4 regions of the Halomonas sp. M1 genome follow, and region 1 is predicted to be linked to each of the others. Evidence: predicted binding sites of a transcription regulator. Region 1 holds the regulator's gene; each other region holds the start of a gene.
What was found. The regulator sigma-54, encoded in region 1, starts transcription at its own class of promoters, with help from an activator protein. The targets are predictions, from matches to a motif close to TGGCACNNNNNTTGCTNT.

Region 2: P8S54_RS16660 (HAD-IIB family hydrolase) is a predicted target of sigma-54. The motif match lies at 1,970-1,987, and genes of this name have one in related genera.
Region 3: speB (agmatinase) is a predicted target of sigma-54. The motif match lies at 2,221-2,238, and genes of this name have one in related genera.
Region 4: P8S54_RS10195 (urease accessory protein UreD) is a predicted target of sigma-54. The motif match lies at 2,116-2,133, and genes of this name have one in related genera.

The regions. Positions count from the first base shown of each region.
Region 1 covers NZ_CP121119.1:910,753-914,953, reverse strand. Annotated here, with positions in the region: gene rapZ (RNase adapter RapZ) at 1-133, opposite strand, end outside; gene ptsN (PTS IIA-like nitrogen regulatory protein PtsN) at 211-681, opposite strand; gene raiA (ribosome-associated translation inhibitor RaiA) at 686-994, opposite strand; gene P8S54_RS04160 (RNA polymerase factor sigma-54) at 1,082-2,497, opposite strand; gene lptB (LPS export ABC transporter ATP-binding protein) at 2,603-3,370, opposite strand; gene lptA (lipopolysaccharide transport periplasmic protein LptA) at 3,382-3,873, opposite strand; gene lptC (LPS export ABC transporter periplasmic protein LptC) at 3,882-4,201, opposite strand, start outside.
Region 2 covers NZ_CP121119.1:3,634,678-3,638,878, reverse strand. Annotated here, with positions in the region: gene P8S54_RS16665 (glycosyl transferase) at 1-885, opposite strand, end outside; gene P8S54_RS16660 (HAD-IIB family hydrolase) at 935-1,879, opposite strand; gene P8S54_RS16655 (OmpA family protein) at 2,394-3,407, opposite strand; gene P8S54_RS16650 (hypothetical protein) at 3,511-4,201, shown strand, end outside.
Region 3 covers NZ_CP121119.1:1,921,011-1,925,211, reverse strand. Annotated here, with positions in the region: gene P8S54_RS08775 (ABC transporter ATP-binding protein) at 1-506, opposite strand, end outside; gene P8S54_RS08770 (sigma 54-interacting transcriptional regulator) at 620-2,035, opposite strand; gene speB (agmatinase) at 2,323-3,273, shown strand; gene P8S54_RS08760 (YjiH family protein) at 3,379-4,201, shown strand, end outside.
Region 4 covers NZ_CP121119.1:2,226,817-2,231,017, forward strand. Annotated here, with positions in the region: gene ureC (urease subunit alpha) at 1-462, opposite strand, end outside; gene P8S54_RS10185 (urease subunit beta) at 459-779, opposite strand; gene P8S54_RS10190 (urease subunit gamma) at 860-1,162, opposite strand; gene P8S54_RS10195 (urease accessory protein UreD) at 1,190-2,074, opposite strand; gene P8S54_RS10200 (copper chaperone PCu(A)C) at 2,262-2,813, opposite strand; gene P8S54_RS10205 (diguanylate cyclase) at 2,838-4,199, opposite strand.

The DNA of each region.
Region 1 (4,201 bases):
GCAGCTCATCTACTAAAGAGCCAAGCAGCATCGCGGGTAAGTTGTCGATGGCGTAGTAGCCAAGATCTTCTAACGCTTGTAAGGCGATAGATTTACCGGACCCAGAACGGCCGCTAATGATCACCAATTGCATAGAGTTTCTCTTGGGCTGCCAAAAAATTAATGAGGCTTAAAATGAAGAAAGGTAGCGGCTAGCGTCGAGGTAGACGCTTAGTGCGCCGATTTTTCACGGATTTTTGAGGTGATAAGCTCAAGAAGTTCACGCTGGCTAGTACTTTTCCGAAGCTGTTGTCGCGTATCAGCCTCGTTCATGATGGTGGCAACTTGCCCAAGTAATGCTAAGTGCGTGTCGTCAGCTTCTTCCGGCACCAACAAGACAAACACCAGATCGACAGGGTCGCCATCAATGGCATCGAAATCGACTGGCTCGGCAAGCTTTAAAAAGCCGGCAATAGGGGCGATGCAGTGGGGGCTTCGAGCATGGGGAATGGCAACGCCATTACCTATACCAGTACTTCCCAGGCGTTCGCGACCAATTAAACGGCTAAAGACTTCCTGGCTATCCAGGCTAGGGGTGTTTTGGGCAATAAAGGTGCTGAAAAACTCCAGCACCCTTTTTTTGCTGCCCCCGGGCACGTCGTATAGCACGCGCTCCGGGGGGAGTATGGTTTCCAACGTCATTGAATTAACGCACACCAGCGCCTTGGGCGCGAGCTTGTGCTTTTTCCTTGTGTTTAACGAGTTGACGATCGATCTTATCCGCTAAAGCATCAATAGCGGCGTACATGTCATTATCTAATGCTTCGGCGTGAAGATCAGCCCCGGCTGCGTGCAGAGTGCAGGCAGCTTGCTGTCGCTCTTTCTCAACAGATAAGGTCACTTGTACTGTCGTAATGTTGTCGTAGTGGCGCTCAACGCGCGCTAGTTTTTCATTTACGTAGTCACGCAAGGCGTCAGTCAGATCTACATGATGACCAGTGATATTTACTTGCATTGACGTGCTCCTTATCCATGGGACTGTACTTCGATTGTAACCCTTTTTACGCTGTTGCAAAGCCCTATAGCGGTGTTTCCTTGTTCGCTAACGTAAACGGCGCCGTTCACTTGAAGAGGGAATGCCCATTGACTCTCGATATTTGGCGACTGTGCGCCTTGCAACACTAATTCCGCCTGCTTCCAAGAGCGTCACCAAACGGCTGTCGGAAAGCGGCTTGCCCGGTGGCTCATCTTGCACCAACTTCTTAATCCGCGCGCGGATAGCGGTGCTGGAGTGGCTGTCGCCACCATCTTGGCCGCTGACCTGGCTGGAAAAGAAATACTTGAGTTCAAATACTCCTCGGGGCGTATGAATATACTTTTGAGTGGTCACCCGGGAGATGGTGGACTCATGCATCTCCACGGCTTCGGCTATGTCCGCTAAAATTAACGGTTTCATCGACTCTTCACCATGCTCTAAAAAGCCAATCTGGCGCGCGATAATTTCTCGACCCACTCGCAGCAGCGTATCATTTCGGCTCGAAAGGCTTTTAATTAGCCAGCGGGCTTCTTGAAGGTGCTCTTTAAGGAACTGGTTATCTTGGCTTTTATCAGCACGCTTTATCAAGCTTGCGTAGTCAGGCTGAATGCGTAGCCGGGGCAACGCTTCTGGATTAAGTTCCAGGTGCCAGCCTTCATTATCGTGCCGCACGACCAAATCTGGGGTTATATAGCTATCATCGCTGTCGCCGTAGGCACTGCCGGGGCGCGGGTCAAGGCTGCGAATGAGGCGAATAACATCATCGAGTTGTTCATCATCCAGGCTCAAGCGTCGTTTAAGCAGCCGTATATCGTCTTTGCCGAGTGCCTCAAGAAATTGACGCACCAGCCGTTTGGCAGGTACTAAAAGCGGCGTCTCCTCGGGGAGCGTGGCTAGCTGAAGCATTAGGCACTCGCGTAAGTCCCGCGCGAAGACCCCGGTGGGCTCAAACTGCTGCAAGCGCAACAGGGTGTTCTCTACTTCACGCTGGCTTAGGCCGTCCAGGCCCTGAGCTTTTAAGCCTTCGCGGATGTCGTTAAGCGGCTGAGTGATGTAGCCATTGGCATCGAGGGCATCGATCAAGCTTTCGGCAATAGTGTGCTCACGTAGCGTGAAGTCGGTCATGGCAAGTTGCCAAAGCAGGTGACCGTGCAGGCTTTGTCCTGCTGCCTGGCGCTCAAAATCAGGCCCTTCGCTGCTACCGCCCGTGCTGCCCATATCTTGGTAGGTGTCGGACCAGTCACTATCCACAGAAAGCTCACTAGGGATACTTTCAGCCCATTCTGCTTCCGGCGTCTCGGTGACCGCCTGCTCGCCAAATTCATCCTCTTGTTCCAGCATTGGGTTAGCGTCGAGCGCTTGCTGAATTTCTTGCCGCAGGTCGAGTGTTGAGAGCTGGAGCAGCGCAATTGCCTGCTGCAGCTGAGGTGTCATGGTCAGCTGTGTGCCGATACGCAGTTGAAGAGAAGCTTTCATGACCATCTGAGAACCACTCGTTAATCAGAAAGCTCCACCCTAGTGCGAGTTATCCTCAGGTGCAAGTGCAATAAGCATGCCATTAAAAGTAATTAGTCGGTAGGCGCCTGTTTATAGGCGGAAATCAGCCCCGAGATAGACGTCGCGCACCTTCTGGTTATCGAGGATAGACTGTGGGTCGCCGCTAGCAATGATTTGGCCATCGCCAACGATATAGGCGATATCGCAGATATCGAGCGTGTCTCGTACGTTATGGTCGGTGATGAGGACACCGATATGTCGCTGTTTGAGCGCGCGTATAATCGTTTTGATATCACCCACTGAAATAGGGTCTACGCCTGCGAACGGTTCATCTAGCAGAATAAACACAGGCTCGGTTGCCAGTGAGCGGGCAATTTCAACGCGCCGACGCTCGCCACCGGATAGGCTCATGCCCAGGTTGTCGCGGATATGGGTAATGTGGAAGTCTTCAAGTAGCGACTCTAGACGCTGTTCACGGGCGCTACGGTCAAGCTCCTTTCGAGTTTCAAGTATTGCCATGATGTTGTCGGCGACCGAAAGCTTACGAAAAATAGAGGCTTCCTGGGGCAGGTAGCCAATGCCTGCAATAGCCCGTTCATGCATGGGTGCGCGGGTGAGGTCTAGATCATCAATACCGACGCTGCCTGCGTCAGACTTAACCAACCCAACGATCATATAAAACGAGGTGGTTTTACCCGCTCCGTTCGGGCCGAGTAGCCCCACAACGCTGCCTTGGGTAATCTCTAGGTTAATATCTTTCACCACCCGGCGACGCTTATAGCTTTTAGCCAGGTGATGAGCATAGAGCGTTTTTACCGGAGCAGTTTCGTTAGTTGCTGTGGTGCTGGGGGTTGTCACAAATGAACTCCCTATTGCGCGGGCTGTAGGGTCATGCGAATACGCTGTGATTCGCTTCCGTCGACTTCTGAGCGGGCCTGCACGACCTCTCGGTCAATGAAGTATTCCAAGCGCCCCCCCTGGAAACGATCACCTCGTTGGGTAAGCTCTGCCTGATCGATGAGCTCAACCCGGCGTTCGGCGACATGATAGATAATGCGACGTGCCCAGCCTTCCATGGGTGTTGTTTCACCGTCTAGCTGGTTCCGTAGGTAAGCGCGCTCACCCGTGGCGATTGCGCGGGCAAGTTCGCCAGCATCATTGCGCTGAATTTCGACACGCTCCCCGCGAAGCTGCATCTCACCCTGGCGAATATTAACATTGCCGCTATAGACTGCCGTGCCAGCGAGCTGATCAAGATCTAAGCGGTCTGCTTCAACTTCAACCGGCGCTTGCGTTGTTTGGGCAGCCGCTGAGAGCGGCACCGCTAGGGCTAAAAGCGCGGTGCAGATTAAAACTTTCATAGCGACTCCTAAGGCGTCTGGGGGGCGGGCGGGTGGATGCCGCGCACATTATCGGTTAAGCGAACCTGGCTAGTGTCAAGCCACACATCCATGCGTGAAGCGCTGATCCGCTGTGGCGGTTGCTGCAGAAGTACCGGCACGTCGCTCCATGCATGGCGTGTCATGCCGTTATAGTGTAATAACTCTGTATCCAACTGCCAGCCTTCATCCGGTGCCAATAGTCTGGCTGCGCCGGTTAATGTCAGCGCGTGTGTGTCCGTATTGAGCGTGCCTGCGTTGGCGGTAGCTAGCCACTCTCGCTGTTCACCATCAAATAGTGTTACTCGGG
Region 2 (4,201 bases), 1.0 Mb from region 1:
GATATCCAGGCTCATACGATTAAGGCCGCCATTAGGGTCATCTTCACTCACCGGCTGGTGCTTGTGATCATAGGCATCGGCAATATCGACCTGGCACAGCTGCCTTGGCGCGTAGTTGCGCTGTAACTCGGAAAGCACACCAATTTCCAGCCCCCAATCTGCCGGTATACGTATGCCTTCCAGTACCTCACTGCGCATCGCAAACTCACCGGAAAGCGGATAACGAAAGCTATCCAAATAATCTAAGTAGGGAAGTGGCCCACACACCGTTTTAAGGGCGCGTATGAGCGGCGTTACCATCAGCCGTGACACACGTCCGTTCAACTTCCCCTCCGCAATGCGGGGGTAATAGCCTTTACAAAAACTATAGTTGAACCGGGGATGAGCCACGGGGTACATAAGGCGGGCCAATAACCCACGCTCGTAGGTGAGAATATCGCAGTCATGTAAACCGACCACCGATGAACGCCCAGACGAGAGAATATAGCCTGCGCAGTACCATACATTGCGCCCTTTACCCGGCTCCAGCGCACCTAGCCCATGGCTTTCCAACTCGGCATCCAGCGCCTTTAATCGAGGGCCGTCGTTCCATAAAATACGAGTATGTTGTGGTAAGCGTGAAAAAAACTCTCGGGCATATAAAAATTGGTCGCGATCAGCGCGATCCAGCCCAATCACCACTTCATTGAGATAGGGCACTTTAACTAATTCATCGACAATGGCAGAAAGCGCTGGCCCCTCCAGCTCTGAAAACAGCGAGGGTAAGATCAACCCCATGGGGCGCCGCTTGGCGAATTGGCAAAGCTCTTGCTCAAGTGCGTCAACTGAACGGCGCGTTAAGTTGTGAAAATCGGTAATCACGCCATTTTGATGGAAATCACTCATGCAGTATGTCTCCTTGGCTCACTAGCCATACGCGTTGACATAGATATGCTCACATAACGGCAGCATGACAAGTTGGCGCCGCCGCTAAACGGCGGTCGTCTCGCCCCCACCAATGGGCCATCCCCTCAGCCCAACCTAATGGCCCGGTTGCCTCGGTACGGTATAAAGCAGCACTACGTGGCGCTATTTCCAGCCCATGACACCCCTTGATGACCACGGCTTGGTCCACTGCTTCCAGCATGGTGATATCGTTAGGGCCATCGCCTAACCCCAATGAAATAGGCGGGCTTCCCCTAAGGGCGCTAAAGCGCTTAATTAGCCACTCTACGGCACTGCCTTTATCCGAGGCGCGCCCCATAACGTGCCAAAAACGCCCTCCTTGGGTCAGCTCAAGGCCATCCCCTGCTAACGCAAGGCGAAACGCCTCAAGCGCTTTTTCATCATCGTGCCAAATGAGCGGCTCGCTCCCCTCTCGCTGCCGAGCAGCCCTTGCACGTGCCTCGTCTAATCCGGTGAGCTCCATAATTTGCGGGGTGTTCAGCTCTCCCATGCGGGTAAACCGAAGTCCAAGTCGTTCTCGCCATATTTTTAGCCGAGCACGAATAAACCCCACATCAACCCCTGTGTGTTTAACAACAACCCCATCCCGGGCACTGCCTGGACGGTCTAAACGGGCGTGGCACCAACCGGGCGGCAAACCAATCACGGCGCCGTTTTCGGCAACAAAAGGCGTCGCGGTGAGGCCAAGTGATTCGCGAAGCGGGATCAGCTCAGCACGGGTTTTACTGGTCACAGGAATAACCGGCACGCCAAGTTTTTTTAAGCGCGCGAGCCAGGGGGCTGCGGGGGCAAAATCGTAGGTATGGTGATCAAGCAACGAACCATCAAGATCCGTCACCACCAAGCGCGGCTGCAAAGCAGGATCAATCGCGCTTGCTGCCACTTGTTGGGGCAATGCCTTCGATATTGGAAGAGCGTTGGCATGTTCAGACATAGCATCACCTATTTACCATCTTAAAAGCGTTTGTACACTTTTGTATTAAGACCTTACTCAACACGTCGTCTTCATACACAGATAAGCAAACAAGCAGGTTATATGCCAATGAAAAATAGACTAACGATAACAAAGAGATATGAACATAAATGACGCGTGATTATTTTTAGCACCAAAAAAGAGCAAAGGATACGCACCCAAAAAGTGCAAAAAAATCAGTGAAGCAGAGCGCTGACCAGGGGCGCCCCGGACTGAATGAGTCATCGATTACGGGCACAGGGCTAAAATATTTGCACAAACCCTTGGAAAATCCTCTCAAATAGCTATACTGACATTGTACTCACTGGCAGCCTTGTACACCCCCTCACCTGATGCCAGTGAGCTGCAGTGAGCCAAGCCCTTTAATGCCCGCCTCCCCCGGCGGGCTTTTTTTTTGCGATGTCGGTTTTCTCAATCGCGACTTCTGCAAACGTCACTGTTGTACACGGCTTGCAACGGCTCGGCTCAATCTCAGTTACTCAACGTGAATAACCACCTCAACGCGCCGATTGCGCGCTCGCCCCTCCTCAGTGCTGTTATCTTCTAATGGTCGAGTAGCCGCCAGCCCTACGGCGCGCAAACGCTGCGGTTCTACGCCTGCCGCTTCAAGTGCTTCAACAATGGCAATAGCGCGTGCGCTGGAGAGTGCCCAGTTGGATGAAAACTCGGGGGTGTTAATCGACTGACTGTCTGAGTGCCCTTCTACCCACACCTCGCCCTCGTAGCGCTGAATTGTTTCCATCAAACTACTGACAAGCGAAGAGCCACCCTCTGAAAGGTCAGCCGCCGCTGATGGGAACAGCAACTGATCCTGCACACGCAGGCTAATGCCTTCGGCAACCCGCGACACCTCAACCCCCTCAAGATTGGGTAGGTAAGGTGATGCTTCAACACGCTCTAGCAGCGTTTCATCAAGCGCCAAAGTGCTATCGACAGCTTCATCCTCCACCTCTTGCACATTAACGGGTGGACGGTCAGTCAGCAGCACCATGTAGTCAGCCAGCGGCGACACCAACTGACGTTCACTGGTCGGCAGCAGCGGCCGTGGCAGCACCACATCGAAAGTGAGCGCTTCAGGGGTAGATGGTTCCTCCTCCACCCGTGCCAATAACGGCGGGACGCTTACGATTGGACGGCGCTGGGGTAACCCAGCCACACCTAACGCGGCACTTATAGCCATCTGGCTTAGCTCACCGGGGATAGTGGGAGGCAAAAAATACCCCTCACGCTGCTTACGCACGCTGGCAAGCTCTATAGGCAAAGGGATGTCGAGCGTGGACAAGACATCATAACGGGTCTCTGGCTCTGCTTCTTGGGGCTTCCACGTTGGGCTTGTGACCCCAGCGGCGGCAATAATAATCACAAAAAGCGCCACTAAGAGCGTCATAATATCGATATAGCTAATCATCCAACCGCTATTGCTATCATCATCTGAATAGGCAGTCAGCAGCGAATCATGACGCGGCCCAGCGCGGTGATCTTCAAGCATGGGAGCAATTACTCATTCAAGTTTTTAACCTCATGGCCGATATAAGCTAAGCGTGGCAAACTAGTCTATCAAAAGCCGTTTTGTAGCGAGAAGGAACTATCAGGTGCGTATTCGTTTTATTTCATCCTCTAAAGTTCGTTTTTTACGCCCTGTTAGCTTAGGGCTCGCAAGCCTAATGCTAAGTGGTTGCTTTTATGCCAATACCTCACAGGCACCGGTTGCAACGACCTACCCTTACACAGAACAGCAGCGGATGCAGGCTGCCCAGCACTGGGAAGTACTGGCCAAGCATGAGGCTGCCGGTATCTTACGCAGTGAACGCGTACGCTTTAGGGATTTGCATATTCCGGCAGAAGAGCATGCCTACCTCAGCGCCTACAGCGGTGGCGAATTTGAACGCGGCTTCCGCACCCTGCTAACCAGTGAACTGGTTTCTAGGGGAGGCAGCGTCACTACCCAGCCTCGCTCAGGCGGCGCAACGGTTCAGATCGATGTAGAAGTCGTTGAACACCGGGATCGCGGTTACATACGTCCGCCCTTTGGCACTTACACAGCCCTTGCCAGCGGCATTGCGGTCGCCACTATTCCACTCCGCAACTGGAGTGAACCTGCTCTGGCATTAATTCCTGCCGCCATGCTGGCCGACACAACAACCGGTAGCTGGACGCATACGGGTAATGAGGAAATCATCGTCACCACGCAAATAATTGAAGACGATCGAATTCTTTACTCATCTTCCAACATTTATTACATAAATGGGGGAGATCGTCGCCACTATGCCCCGCATCGCGTTC
Region 3 (4,201 bases), 1.0 Mb from region 1:
GCGTCAAGGTTGGAGAGTGGCTCATCCATCAAGCAGATCGGGTGTTCAGAAATAACCGAGCGCGCTAACGCAACGCGCTGGCGCTGTCCGCCGGAAAGTTGGGCGGGTTTGCGGTTCAGGTAGTCGGTTAAATCGACCAGCTCGGCAACGTTCGCCAGTCGCTGGCGCTGTTCATCTTTGGGCACTTTGCGGCTACGCAAACCAAACACGATATTGTCGGCCACGCTTAAATGCGGAAACAGCGCGTAGGATTGAAACACCATGCTGAGCCCACGATCACCGGGCGGTAGGCGCGTAACGTCGCGTTCACCAATGTGAATGCGGCCGTCGCTGGCTTCTTCCAAGCCTGCGATCATGCGTAGCGTGGTGGATTTACCGCAGCCTGAAGGGCCCAGCAGAATCACAAATTGCCCGGGGGTGACGTCGAAGGAAATGTTATCGACAGCGGCGGTTGCGCCCCAGCGCTTGCTGACGCTTTCCAAGCGGATTCGCGATTGATTTGACATGGCACACCCATCACCGGCTGTTAGCTGTAATGGGTAAATCTTGTTATGAAGATGTTGCCGTTGTGTGACGCTTGTGTGGCAGGTGTATTACGTGAGCGGCATTAAGCAAAAACTCACTTGGTAATTTTGATGCCGTAGTGCTGCAGCCGCCGCACTACGCTGGATTGGCTAATGCCAAGCCGCTTCGCAATGGCGTAGGTGCTGGGGAGTGTGTTGCTGAGTTCTTCAAGGGTTTCCCGTTCCAGTCGAGCAAGATATTGCTTAAGCGTTTCGTGGGGTTCAAGTGTAACTGCCTGTGCGGGTGAGGCGTTCGGTAAATTGACGGGGAGCTGCTCGGCGTGAGGGAGCACGGCGGGCTCCTCGATCTGGTCGGTGGGGCTTGAGAGCCAGGCTCTTTCTAACCAGTTTTCCAGCTCGCGGACGTTACCCGGCCATTCGCTGCCCATCAGCGTCGACCAAACGCGGGTATCAAGAATTTTTCGTCGGCCATAGCGCTGGTTGAGCCGATTTAAAGACGCTTCAACTAGATCAGGGATATCCTCTCGGCGGTCACGTAGTGGTGGCAGGGTGACCGGGATGACATTAAGTCGGTAGTAAAGATCCAGACGAAACAGCCCGGCTTCTACCTGTTTTGCCAAGTCTTGGTTGGTGGCCACTACCAAACGAAAGTTGACCTTGCGAGCACGGGTATCACCCAATCGGGTTAAGCTGCCGTCTTGAATCACTTTAAGCAGCTTGGTTTGCATCAACAGCGGCAGTTCACCAATTTCATCCAGAAACAGCGTACCGCCTTCGGCCTGCTCTAAAAGGCCCGCTTTTCCCTGCCGCGCAGCCCCGCTGAAGGCGCCGGGTTGATAGCCAAACATCTCCGACTCAAACAAGTTTTCAGGTATCGCTGCACAATTAACGTCAATAAAGGGGCCATCACAGCGCTGGCTCCAGCGGTGTAGCTGCTTGGCGAACGCCGTTTTACCTACGCCGGATTCACCCAGCATCAGCACATTAGCATCTGATGGGGCGACCCGCTTAAGCAGTAGCGCTATTTCGCGCATTACGCTGCTGCGCACCTGCAAATTGTCTAAGGCGTCATCCAACGCCTGCTCCTCGGCATCTGGGGCTGCCTGGCTGCGTTTTAAGTGTTCACTAAAGCGTTTTTGCAGCAGCGCGTATTCGTCCTGCAATAACTGCAGGTCGGTTAAATCCCGCGAGCGGCTAATAATGCGTTCCAGCTTGCCATCGACGAACACAGGGTAGGCTTCGGCAATGACTCGGCGACCTGTACCGGTTATCTGCATAAGCTGTGCAGGCTTGCGGGTGCGCATCACTTCCAGGGTAATAGACGGTTTAAGCACGCCGGCAGCTTGTAGCTGATGAACACTGCTGGAGAGAAGCTCTTCCCGAGAAACGCCGTAAACCGCTTCAGCGCCTGGACTAATATCGACTATTTGCCCATCGCCACTGACGATAAAGAAGTGGTCGTTGGCGGTTTCCACGATGGTTTGCAGTACGCGCTTGTCTATTTCACTCATGTTGTTGCTCAACTCTCTCGTTCTATCTCACTCATTTAGTGCCACTCACGTGAATCCAATGATGTCGGCTCTTTCTTTGAGTCATTTTTGAATCATCGATGCATGAGTGAATTAAATGAGCGCTCATTCGATTCATTTTTGCATCAATTGGCTGGTAATCCTACCTGTTTAGGGCATCTACGACTTGGCATGGTCTGTGCAATGTTTAAAAGAGATAGCTAAGGCAGCGTCTTAGTAAAGATGCGTCAACCACGCTAAAGCGTTACAACAAATCCAAGGAGATGTTTATGTCGGAGTTTAATCAGCCCCTAGGTGGCAACACCATGCCACGCTTTGCAGGCCCCGCCACTATGATGCGCCTGCCTACCCAAGCCACTGCCGAGGGCTTAGACGCTGCGTTTATTGGCATCCCCATGGATATCGGCACTTCCAACCGCCCGGGTACACGCCTTGGCCCGCGTCAGATTCGCGATGAGTCGCGTATGCTGCGCCCCTACAATATGGCAACCCGCGCCGCGCCATTTGAAAGCCTACAAGTGGCGGATATCGGTGACGTGCCTATCAATACCTTCCACCTGCCGAAAAGCGTCGACATCATCACCGCCTTCTACGATGACGTGCTTAAGCACAACTGCATTCCGCTAACGCTGGGCGGTGAACATACGCTGACGCTGCCGATTCTGCGAGCCATAGCCAAAAAGCACGGCCCGGTGGGACTGATTCATATTGATGCCCACGCCGATGTTAACGAGCACATGTTCGGCGAGCCGATTGCCCACGGCACGCCATTTCGTCGCGCTCAAGAAGAGGGCTTGTTAGCCCACGGTAAGGTGGTGCAAATCGGTCTGCGCGGCACTGGCTATGCCGCTGAAGATTTTGACTGGTGCCGCGATCAAGGCTTTCGCGTCGTGCCCGCCGAGGAGTGCTGGTACCGCTCGCTAGCGCCATTGATGCAGGAAGTGCGTGAGCAGATGGGCGATATTCCGGTGTATATCAGTTTCGACATTGATGGTTTGGATCCTTCCGTTGCACCAGGCACCGGCACCGTTGAAATGGGTGGCCTGACGTCTGCTCAAGGATTGGAGATTGTGCGTGGTGCCGCTGGCCTCAATATCGTCGGCTGTGATCTGGTAGAAGTGTCACCTCCCTATGACCCCAGCGGTAACACCGCCCTAATGGGCGCCACGCTGCTGTATGAAATGCTTTGCGTACTGCCGGGCGTTAAGCGTAGCGATTAATGCTAACCGAATAGCTAACTCATCAATAGCTAACAAATAAAAAAAGCGCCGACCTAACAACGCCGCCAGCCCACCTCCAATAATCACTTCCAATGGGTGACCCCTATGTCGTATAGCAATGATAAAGCGGAGCAGCCGTCCCCCTCGGCACCGATACCCCGCGCGCATTTACTGAAGTTTCTGATTCCTTCATTGATTGGGGTGCTGCTGTTTCTAATCCCCTTTCAAGTGGGTGACTCCATTAATATTGGCATGGGCCTGATGGCCGATGGCCTGCAAACCCTGCTGGGCTCGGCGCTGCCTGCCATTGCCGTGGTGATACTCTGCTTGTCCGTCGTGGTAACGCTGTACGCCAAAATCGCCCAGCCTGCCTGGATAAAAAGTGGCCCCTTTCACGATATGTTTGATGTAGGGGCTATTTGGGTGGTGATGCGCGTACTAGGCGCCATTTTTGTCCTGATGACCTATTTCCAGTTTGGGCCAGAGTTCGTCACTGCTTCCTTTACCGGTGGCGTGATGCTCAACGATTTGGCGCCGGTGCTGCTGACGTTCTTCTTTTTTGCGGCGGTGCTGCTGCCGTTTTTGGTCGAGTTCGGCTTTATGGAGTTTATCGGCACCATGGTGCGTAAACCGTTTCGGGTGATTTTTAATCTACCTGGGCGTAGTGCTATCGATGCCACGGCTTCGTGGATGGGCTCGGGTACCGTAGGTGTTTTGATTACGGCACAGCAGTACGAGCAAGGCTATTACAATGGCCGCGAAGCGTCGGTGATTGCCACGAACTTTTCGGTTGCCTCCATCGCTTTCAGCCTGTTGGTGATCAACTTTGTGGGTATTAACCACCTTTTTGTGCAGTTCTACTTTACGGTGGTGGTGTCCGGGCTGATCGCCGCGGTCATCGTGTCACGAATTCCGCCGCTATCGCGCA
Region 4 (4,201 bases), 1.3 Mb from region 1:
CACGCCGCTCATGAGCGCTTCTTCTACCTGCTGGGGGCAGATAAAGTGGATATGCGCGTCGATGCCGCCGGCGGTGAGAATTTTGCCTTCGCCTGAGATAACTTCAGTGCCCGGGCCAATCACAATGTCCACATCAGGCTGTACGTCGGGGTTGCCCGCCTTGCCAATCGCGGCAATGCGCCCGTTTTGCAGGCCAACATCGGCTTTAACAATGCCCCACCAGTCTAAAATCAGCGCATTAGTAATCACCGTATCCATAACCGTAGCGTCGTTACGCTGGCTTTGCCCCATGCCGTCACGGATAACCTTACCGCCGCCGAACTTCACTTCGTCGCCGTAGTGGGTGGCATCTTTTTCAACTTCAATCCACAGCTCGGTATCGCCCAGGCGCACGCGGTCGCCCACCGTGGGGCCGTACATGTCGGCATAGGCTTGCCGGCTGATTTTGTTAACCGATGTCATTGGTTACCTCCATCCAGTGCACCCATCACATCGCCGCGGAAACCATAAATTTCGCGCTTACCGACGAAGGGAATCAGCGTGACTTCGCGGGTCTGGCCAGGCTCAAAGCGGATCGCGGTGCCTGCCGCCACGTCTAGGCGAAAGCCGCGGGCTTTGCTGCGATCAAACACCAGCGCGGGATTGGCTTCAGCAAAGTGGTAGTGAGAACCGATCTGTATGGGGCGGTCGCCGGTATTGGCCACTTCTACCGTGATTCGCTCGCGTCCCACGCATAGCTCAATATCACCGTCTTTTAACTGATACTCACCAGGAATCATCTGCTTGCTCCTTCGTCGCGTTGCTGTGAGGGGTAAGGCGTTAGGTGTGTGTCATAACTTCATCATTCACCCTTCACTACTTACACAATGGGCGTGTGCACGGTGACCAGCTTTGTCCCATCAGGGAACGTGGCCTCTACTTGCACTTCATCGACCATTTCCGCCACGCCTTCCATCACGTCGTCACGGCTAAGAATTTCACGGCCGTAGCTCATTAGATCGGCGACACTTCTGCCGTCACGGGCACCTTCGATGATTTCAAAGCTAATCAGCGCGACGGCTTCGGGGTAGTTAAGCTTTAGGCCGCGTGCTTTGCGGCGTTCGGCAAGCTGGGCAGCTGAAAACAGCAGCAGCTTGTCTTTGTCTCGTGGGGTCAGTTCCATGGGGCATGTCTCCAGCGGTGCATCACATTAGGTTAGCCAAATGCGTGGGGTGTGGGCTGTACGCTCAATCCAGCGCGGGCGTAATAGGTGCCAGGCCTGTTCACACAGCGCCCACGCTTCATTACGGGAGTTGCCAAGGTAGCGCAGCAGCAGCACGCCGCGGCGAACGGTAACCGCCCAGCGCGGGTTATCCGGCAGTAACTCGCGTAGCTCATCAATCGCCGCCCCGGCTTCTTCCAGGCCTACCGCCCATAGCGTGGCTTGTACCGTGGCGCCGCCCTGGCCCCAGCGCCCTGCAAAGCGCGGGTGAGATGGGTCTAACGGCTGGCGCTCTAGCCACAGCGGCTTGCCGTCCAGGGTTAGCCGAAAGTGCTGCTCAATGCAGCCAGAAAGGTAGGGGAGTTCGCTTGCGGGACGGCCAAGGGCCATGATTTCCCAGCCTAGGCAGCGCGCACTGCCGTGAAGCGCGATATGGGTGCGCTGGTTGCCCTTGGAACCATCAAACGCGATGGTTTCCTGGGGCAGCCACTCAAGTATGCCGCCATCGTCCACGTACAGTGCGGTGTGCTGAGCCCAGGCAACGCCCTGGCTGTCGGCTTTATAGAGTTTATTTGCGGCGGGGGTGGTTAGCAGCGCATGGGCCCCTCGCTCTACGTGGGCATTAATCGTCAGCGCATCGCCACTGACTAAGCCACCCGGCGGGTGCAGCACATATACATGGCAGGCCTGCGCGCTGCCTTCGGGGTAAAACGGGCGCTGTACCCGAAGCGGCCCCTGATGGCGGGCCTGGGTGAGCCGGGTAATGCCGTCGCGGTTAGCAAAACGCAGCGCCAACGATGCCGCCCAGTGGCGGTCTTGGTCAAACCGGTGGCCGGAGCCAGCACGCGGTGTTGCGGGTTCGCACAGCAGCATGGGGAGCGGTCGCATCCTTTTTGATAAGCCTTTCCCCGTTTAATGCAAAGAGTGCGCCAAAATGGTGAAAGGCCCCTATATGCGACCGTAAAAGCAGTTAATGAGCGAATGAAAATTATTACAACGACTTTTTTGCACCAAAAAAATGCAGAAAAAGCGCCGCTTGCACCACGATATTACGTGGCGGTTAGTGGTGCATATGCCCAGGCTCTTCATCATGCGAGTGAGAATGATGCTGGGAGTGATGAGACTGCGCTTCGCCCTCTGGCGATGCGCCAGGCGCCAGTACTTCAAGTTCTACGTCGATGCTCTCAGCATGCTGGAACTCAAGGGTGACGGGTAGTGGCTGGCCTTCAGCGATGGGTGACGTTAGCTCCATAAACATTAGGTGCAGGCCGCCCGGCGCCAGCGTTACTGTATCACCTGCAGGAAGCTCAATTCCGTCTGGCAGGTGCAACATGCGCATCACGTCACCATCCATTTCCATCGTATGAATTTCAACGCGTTCGGTAAGCGTTGTCGTGGCACCTACCAAACGGTCATCGGTCGCGCCGTGATTGGTCAACGTAATAAAACCACCCCCGGCACCGGCCCCTGGCGGCGTTGCCCTTGCCCAGGGCGTGGCCACCTCAATGGGCGCCGCTTGGTGTGAAGACACATCACCATGGGAGCCGTTTTGGTCGGCAAACAGTGCGCTACTGGTCAATAGAAGCGTCGTTAACAGTGCAGTACGAAACATAGTGATTCTCCTTAAAAGTGCTGATTATCCTGTCACTACCCGGTTACGCCCACTGCGCTTGGCTTGGTAGAGCGCTTGGTCGGCGCGCTGCATGGAGCGCTGGTAGTCCGGGTGGCCATCGTGGAGTGTTAATCCAATGCTTACCGTCACATTGAGCAGTGTATCGGCCGTTGCGAGCATAGGCTCTTTGGCCACGGCTTGCCGCAAGCGCTCGGCAAACAGCCGGCTGCCATCCTGGTCAGTGTCGACCAATACAATTAAAAACTCTTCGCCGCCCATGCGAAATACGTAGTCGCCACCGCGAGTGGAGCGGTCAAGAATACTCGCTACCTGCTGCAGTACGCTGTCGCCAGCATCGTGCCCATGGGTATCATTGATCGATTTGAAGTGGTCAATATCCACCATTAATAGCGCAAAGCGCTTGTCTGAATGGCGGGCAATCTCAACTTCACGGTTAAGTACTACGGAAAGAAACTTACGATTAAGCAGCCGGGTTAAACTATCGCGCCCTGCTTCTAAACCTGAAGCGCGCTCTAGCACATCATCTAACAGCATGATGATTGTGCGCGCAGCGGTGCGAATATCGCTCAACGCCCGCAGCCGTGCAGTGGTATCTTCGCTGGCCAAGGCCTTTAACCATTCGCCATCCACCTGCTGAATGTGGCGCGATATCGTCGTAATTTCCGGCGCGCCTTCAAAGGCATGGCAGGCTTTATGAAAGTACCATAGACCAAATTCGGAGTTTGCTAGCCGGGGAAAGTTGGCTATCTCCTGCTGGGCGGCCACGGCAAACATCAGCGTATTTTCCCAGTCCAATAGCGCCGAACGCTGCCGCTCGCGCTCATCGCCGATACTCTGGGTCAGAGAAAAGAGCTTGTATGCCTCTTCAGTGCGCGCATTGCGGTCACTGGCGACGGAGTAGGCGTGACTCATAATCTCCATGGCCATATCAATATGGTTGGAGACATACACAGAGGCGTCTCCCGGCGACAGCGGGCTCTCAAAAGTGGCATTCATCTGCTGATAAATTGCCTGTTTAAGCTGTCGTGCACCGTTAAGCACCAGATTAACCGGGATATCGATACGGGCATGCACCTGGCCAATTTTTTCCTGATGCACGACCAGCGCATCGAAGTCAGCTAGTTCTACGGCAAACATGGCACTTAGCCAGCGCTGCATGGAAGGGTTTAAGCGCTGATGCACTTGGTCGTTAGAGAGAAACAGCGAGGCATGAGGATCTTCTAGCATGACGCTGTAGAAGTGATCAGCAAAGTGGGCGCAGTGTTGTTCGATCAGCGCTTCCACCGCTTGGCGTAACGCCATCGGCGTACTTTCCAGCAGCGTTCGCCACTCGGTAGCGAGCTGATTTTTATCTTTATAACGCATAC